2 regions of the Nonomuraea sp. NPDC049649 genome follow, and region 2 is predicted to be linked to the other one. Evidence: riboswitches for the same ligand, from Rfam matches in the RefSeq annotation. Region 2 holds a riboswitch; the other holds the start of a gene.
What was found. A riboswitch is a leader RNA that binds a small molecule or an ion and turns the genes downstream of it on or off. The one in region 2 is predicted to bind cyclic di-AMP.
Positions count from the first base shown of each region.

Region 1: another riboswitch for cyclic di-AMP. It lies ahead of AB0J42_RS29765 (CHAP domain-containing protein); the one in region 2 lies ahead of AB0J42_RS23660 (C40 family peptidase).

Region 1 is NZ_JBFAOH010000034.1:17,109-20,507, forward strand. It holds gene AB0J42_RS29760 (DUF418 domain-containing protein) at 1-1,033, opposite strand, end outside; gene AB0J42_RS29765 (CHAP domain-containing protein) at 1,157-1,840, opposite strand; cyclic di-AMP (ydaO/yuaA leader) riboswitch at 1,854-2,002, opposite strand; gene AB0J42_RS29770 (ArsB/NhaD family transporter) at 2,203-3,399, opposite strand, start outside.
Region 2 is NZ_JBFAOH010000020.1:13,414-16,812, forward strand. It holds gene AB0J42_RS23650 (M48 family metallopeptidase) at 1-586, opposite strand, end outside; gene AB0J42_RS23655 (transglutaminase-like domain-containing protein) at 701-1,552, shown strand; gene AB0J42_RS23660 (C40 family peptidase) at 1,601-2,113, opposite strand; cyclic di-AMP (ydaO/yuaA leader) riboswitch at 2,193-2,360, opposite strand; gene AB0J42_RS23665 (NlpC/P60 family protein) at 2,628-3,399, opposite strand, start outside.

The DNA of each region.
Region 1 (3,399 bases), on a different contig from region 2:
CCATGACCGCCGGCGGCGGCAGGCTGCCGGCGAGGGCGAGCCCGTACCCGGTGAAGACGAGACACAGCAGGACGGACTGCCCCAGGTAGTTGGAGGCGGCGGCCCGCCCGGCCGGGGCGAGGGCGCGGCCCACGGCGGGCAGGCGGCGGGTCACCCGCAGCAGCGTGGCCACGTACGCGGCGGCGAGCGGGATGGAGGCGACCGTGTTGAGCGCCGTCCCGGCCAGGAAGGCGGCGTCCGGCCCGCCGTAGGTCCAGGCGAACAGGGCCGCGGCGGGAAGGCCTGCGCCGAAGCCGATCCCCTGCACGCGCGGCAGCAGGCGGGTGTAGCGCTCCGGGTCCTCCAGCAGCCGCGACTTGCCCGCCGCCAGCCCGAACAGGAACATCGCCAGCGCGGCCGGCCCCTGGAAGGCCCAGATCCCGGCCGCGTACCCCGGATAGTTCTCGATCTGGAACGTGAGGTAGCCGAGCGGCCCGCCGGTGACCAGGTCCAGCGCCCGCTCCCCCGCCGCCGGGTCCGGCGCGAGCTCAGCACTCTCCGGGGCCGGCGCGGTCAGCCCCGCCAGCGCCAGCATGAGCAGCGCCACCGCGCCGACGATCGCGCAGCCGGTGATGACAGCGGTCCTCGGCCGCAGGCCGCGGAGCCCGAGCAGCACCAGGCCGAGCATCGCGTACAGGGTGAGGATGTCACCCGCCCAGAACAGCAGCCCGTGCAGCACGCCGATGACGAAGAGCGCCAGGCAGCGCCTGACGGTCCTGGCCCGCACGCTCGCCCCCGCCCGCTCGGCGGCCCGCAGCTGCAGGGTGAAGGAGTAGCCGAACAGGAACGAGAAGATCACGTAGAACTTGGTCAGGACCAGCGCCGTCACGGCGAACTCCACCGGCCCGCCGGGCGCGTGCACGGCGGTGACCCCGGCCATCATGTGGGCGGGATCGGCGAGGTAGCCGATGTTGGCCACCAGGATGCCGCCGAGCGCGAAGCCGCGCATCACGTCCAGCTCCTGCACCCGGGGCGGGGCCGCGGTCTGAGTCATGCGGGCAACGCTAGAAGACGATCATGTCCGGGCGCCGCATCCGAAAGTCTGGACAGCCTCTACCGAAGACGACAACGATCCGGCCAGGAAACCCTGACCGGATCGCTGTGGGGAGGCCGTCGCTCAGGCGTCGGCGTACTCGGGGTAGCCGTAGCCGACGATCTGGGAGACCGGCCGGACACGCTCCTCGACCTTGCCGTTGCCGGTGTTGCCCTCGATCGTGGTGATCGTGCCGTCGCCGTTGTCCTTCTTCACCAGGCCGACGTGGTCGATGGCGCTGATGTTCTTGCTGCCGCCCCAGTCGAAGAAGACGACCGCGCCGGGCCTGGCCTGGGTGCCCCAGCGGCCGTTGTCCTTGAACCACTTGGCGTGGGTGACGGTGTAGGCGTCCCAGCCGATGGTGTGGCGGGCGCCGGACTGCTCGCCGACCCAGGACACGAACATGTCGCACCAGGGGGCGTTGGCGTACAGCGAGGGGGTGCCGCCGCCGTCCCGGGCCAGGGTCTCGAGGGCACGCGGGGACTTCATGTACCACTCGTGGAACGGGGTGCCGCCGCCCGCGGCGTTCTCCTTGACGCCGATCTGCGACTCGGCGACCCGCAGGACCGTCTGGGCGCTCACGGCGCTGGCCTTCTCTGCCGTCTCGGCCTTGTTCTGCTGCTGGGCGACCGGCTGCGGCTGGGTGGCCCCGTCGGTGGTGACCGCGGCGGCCGAGCCCCCGGCGAGCGCGACGCCCAGCGCCAGGGCCGCGCCGACGGCGTAACGGGAGGCGGTCGCGGGCATGCGGTTGAAGATCTGCTTGACCATGTCTGGGAATTGCTCCTAGCTTCCATGCCGCCTACCGGGTTAGCTGTCGGGTTCGGGCGTGGAAGTGCCCTACGGTGCGATCCCAGTGAGGAAAGACCGATTCACCCCAGAGAAAGGTGGGTCCCCGGTTCCGCCAGAGAGCGGATTCGGCGGCCGCCCCGCGTTGACCCGCGGGCGCGGTCTCGGCAATACATCGGCAACGCGCCAGGTTCTAACTGAAAGCGCTGTTCAAGCGCGTGCCATCGATGTACCTGAAGGTAATCGTCGCGCAAGGAGCAGGGCAAGTCGCCCCAGGGCCCCCGGCTCGGAAACCCTTGTGCCGTAGGGGTTTCAGAGAAAAAACTTTACCTTGACAGGGGTTTCTACAGGTATCGGAACCACAGATACGGGGCCACCAGCGTCACCGTGACCACCGTGACGATCAACCCGTACTTGGTGAACTCCCAGAAGCTGATCGGCGTGCCGTTGCGCGCCGCGATCCCCAGCACGACCACGTTGGCCGCCGCCCCCACCGCCGTCGCGTTGCCGCCCAGGTCGGCCCCGAACGCGAGCGCCCACCACAGCACCTGCGCCAGCTCGCCGCCGTGCGCCGCCACCAGGTGCTCCACGATCGGGCTCATGGTGGCCACGTACGGGATGTTGTCCACGATCGCCGACACCACGGCCGAACCGCCCAGCAGGCCCATCGTGGCCACCTCCATCCGGCCCGCCGTCGCGTTGACGGCGGCCTGGGAGACCTGCCCGATGACCCCGGTGTGGACGAGCGCGCCCACCATGACGAACAGCCCGGCGAAGAACACCAGCGTGGGCCACTCCACCTCGGCCAGCGACTCCCGCGCCGTCACCCGGGTGGCCGCCACCAGCACGCCCGCCCCCAGCAGCGCCACCACCGACGGCGAGTAGTGCAGCACCGGGTGGAGCACGAAAGCCGCCAGCACCAGCGCCAGCACGGCCAGCGACTGCCACAGCAGCCGCCGGTCGGCGATCGCCTCCTTCTCGTCCAGCAGCATCACGGCCGCGGCCCGCTCCGGGTCGAACCGGAACCTCCGCCCCCACATCAGCCAGCAGAGCACCACGAACACCCCGACCAGCACGATGACCATCGGCGCCATGTGGATGAGGAAGTCGTTGAAGCTCAGCCCGCCCCGGCTGGCGATGATGATGTTCGGCGGGTCGCCCACCAGCGTCGACGCGCCGCCGATGTTGGAGGCCAGCGCCTCGGCGATGAGAAAGGGGACCGGAGACACGGCCAGCCGCTCACACACCAGGAACGTCACCGGCGCGATCAGCAGCACCGTGGTCACGTTGTCGAGCAGCGCCGACGCCCCCGCGGTGATCAGCACCAGCAGGACCATCAGCCGGAAGGGCCGCCCTCGGGCCCGTTTGGCCGCCCAGATCGCCAGGTACTCGAAGACACCCGTCTCCTTCAGCACCCCGACGATGGTCATCATGCCGAGCAGCAGGAAGATGACGTTCCAGTCGATCCCCGAGTGCTCGGAGAAGAACGCCGCCTGAGCGTCGGTCGCGTGGATCAGCAGCATGACCCCGGCCCCGCCCAG
Region 2 (3,399 bases):
CGCCCAGCAGCGCCGTGCTGATGCCGATGCGCTTGAGCCGGTCGCCCGTCCACGACACCCAGTCCTGCGTGGACAGGCCGTAGTCGCGCAGCACCGTCTCGAACCAGACGCCGAGCGGCCAGCGCAGCGCCTCCTCGATCACTGTGAGCAGGAGCACCCCCAGCAGCACCCGCACCCACCACGGCCCGCGCAGCACCCCGAGAACCTTGGCGCCCAGCGGGGTGGCGACCAGCAGCCCGGCGAACACGAGCGTCAGCCCGAGCGACAGATAGCTCGGCACGCTGGTGGCCGCGTCGAACGCCTGAGAGCGGGCGATCTGCTCAGCGGTGAAGTCCCCCTCGGGACCCGCCGCCGCCACAGGCGTCCCCGCCAGCGCCTCCCACGGCGTCGTCAGCCCCACCACGGCGACGATCACACCCCCGAGCACGGCCGCGGCCACCCCGGCCCACCGCACCTCCCGGGAGCTTCCCTCCGACACCTCCCGCCCGGACTCCCCCGCCGACGGCTCACGGTCATGGCCCGGCCGCGCCTCCTCTTCGGACGTCCGCTCGTCCGCGGTGCCGTTCCTGTCCTCGCCGTCGTCCACTTCTCGTCCTCTCACCCCAGCCGCTGCCCGATGCTAGCCGCCCCGCGCCCGGTTGACCCTCACACGGTGAGAGCCCCTACAACGACAGGGACGAGGACCACCCGAGGGGACGACATGAACACGGACGAACTGGCCTTCTTCACCACGCCGGGCCCGATGACCAGGCTCGAAGCGGAGACCGGCCTCCCCGGCGACGCCGCCGGGCTCTGCGCGATCAGTCAGGGCTTGATCGTTCACGAGTTCCTGGCGGACCAGTACGGCGTCCAGGACGTCGACGCCCGCCGCGAGGAGGTGGAGAACCGCTCGGCGGCCGAGATGGCCGCCCGGATCCGCCGCCTCGACCCACGCGGCCTGGCCGAGCCCCGGCCCCCGGCGCTGCGCATGATCGGCAACTGCCGGCATTTCAGCGTGCTCACGGTCGCGCTGCTGCGCCGGGCGGGAATCCCGGCGCGGGCGCGGGCGGGCTTCGCCGGCTATTTCGGCGAGGGCTGGGTCGACCACTGGATCGTGGAGCGCTGGGACGCCGACGCACATCGCTGGAAGCGTACGGACGCGCAGCTCGACGAGAGACAGACGGAGCTGTTCAAGATCGGCTTCGATCCGTACGACCTGCCGGAGGGCGCGTTCCTGACCGGCGGCGAGGCGTGGCTGCGCTGCCGGAGCGGCCTGGAGGACCCGGAGCGGTTCGGCCTGGGAGAGATGCGCGGCGCGTGGTTCGTGGCGGGCAACGTGGTCCGCGACCTGGCCGCGCTGAACAAGGTCGAGCTGCTGCCCTGGGACGTCTGGGGGATGATCGACACTCCCGTGGACGCCGGGGATCCCCGGGCGGCGCTCGTCGACGAGATCGCCGAGGCGGTCACGTCCGGCGATCTCGCCCGGTGCCGCCGCCTGTACGAGCGCGACGAGGTCCGGGTCGGGCGGACCGTGCGCAGCCACCGCTACCAGCGGGACGTCCACCTCGTATAGCAGCGCGAAGGCCCCGCCCCCGGGAAGGGACGGGGCCTTCGCGGCCGGTCACAGGCCGGGACGGACCGCGCCGGCGAATGACGCCTTGCGCCATCCGCTCACCTTCTCGACGCGCACGGTCTTGCCCGTGCTCGGCGAGTGGATCATCTTGCCCTTGCCGACGTACATGCCCACATGGCCGAGCCCGCGGAAGAACATCAGGTCGCCTGGCTGCAGGTTCTTGTAGGAGACCTTCTTCTTGATGCGTGCGAACTGGCTGTACGTCACGCGCGGGATCTTCACTCCGGCCTTCTTCCAGGCGAACTGGACGAGGCCTGAGCAGTCGAAGGCGTGCGGCCCGGTGGCCCCGTACCGGTACGGGTCACCGATCTGTTTCTTGGCCACCGCGACGGCCTTGAGGGCCTTCATCTTCTGCCGTGCCGCCTTGGTCTGCTTCTTGGACGTGGCGGCCTCGACGGTCTTCACCGTCGTCTCCGCTTCCGCCGGTGCGGATTCGGAGGGGCCGTTCACCGTCTCGGCCTGCGCCGCCGGGACGTGGAGGCCCAGGCCTCCGGCCGTCACGGCAACGGTGAGCGCTGCGCCACGCAGGGCAAGGCGGGACAGACGGGGGTTCTGCGACGAGGTTGACAGGATTGCTCCTTGACTCTTCCACGAACGCCTACCGGGTTAGCTGACGGATTCGGGCCTGGAAGTCGCCCTACGGCGCGCGATGCGCCGACTCACCCCTAGATCCCGCCCTGAAATGGCGGGATCTGGTGGTTCCCCGGCTCCATGCCTCCTGGCTGCATGGATTCGGCAGGTCACCGCCCCGGATCAGAGGTGTCTACGGGTACGGCGGTGACCGCGGATGTGATCGCGACGGGCATGGGATGTCCGCCGCGGGCCAGAAATTACGCCGGAAGGCATGAACTGGCAAAGGGAGGGTCAACAGGTAATGATCTGACAAGAGGGTTGTAAACCCGGCAGCCCCAGCTGGAACTGGGGCCTCGTTACCCTAATGTGACCATACTCACACTTGTGCCCTGACAGCCAGTCAGGTCCCATGTGTCACACAAGTCACAGGAGTTTCAGCTGTTCAGGGGCGTACGGCGCCGACGAGACGGCGCCCGTACGAGGAAAGTGAGACGAGTTTCACCACGTCACCGGTCTGCGGGGCGTGCACGATCCGGCCCTCGCCGGCGTAGATGCTCACGTGCCCCAGCCCCTCGCTGAAGATCAGGTCACCGGGCTGGAGCGCGTCCAGCGACACCCTCCGGTTCGCGCCCCAGGCCCACTGCTGCCACGTCGTGCGCGGCAGGGACACGCCCGCGGCGCGCCAGGCGGCCTGCGTCAGGCCCGAGCAGTCCCAGCCGCCGGGGCCGGTGCCGCCGAACTGGTAGGGCTTGCCGATCTGCGCGAAGGCGAAGTTCAGCACGCTCACGGCGTTCCCGGAGGCGGAGCCGGTGTACTTGATGCCGGTGCTGTGCGGGTTGCCGGGGCGGTAGGCGCCCAGGCGGTCGAGAAGCTTCTTCTGCTGGGCGATCAGCTTCTCGATCTCGGAGCGCTCCTTCTTGATCTTGTCGCGCTCGCGGTCGGCCTCGCCCAGCGCCTTCTGGGCCTTGTCGCGCTCGGCCTTGAGCCCGCGGTTCTCCCGGTCGAAGGCCGCCAGCAGGCCGGCGCGCTCGGCACTCAGCTGCCCGGTCAGCGCCATCTTGTAGAGCAGGTCGTCCGGGCGTTCGCTGGTGAGCAGGGCCGGCAGCGAGGTCAGGTCGCTGCCCATCTTGTAGCCGTCGACCGCCATCGTGACGACCTGGTTGCGCAGCTCCGCGACGGTGGCCACCTTGCGCCGGTAGTTGGTGTTCAGCTTG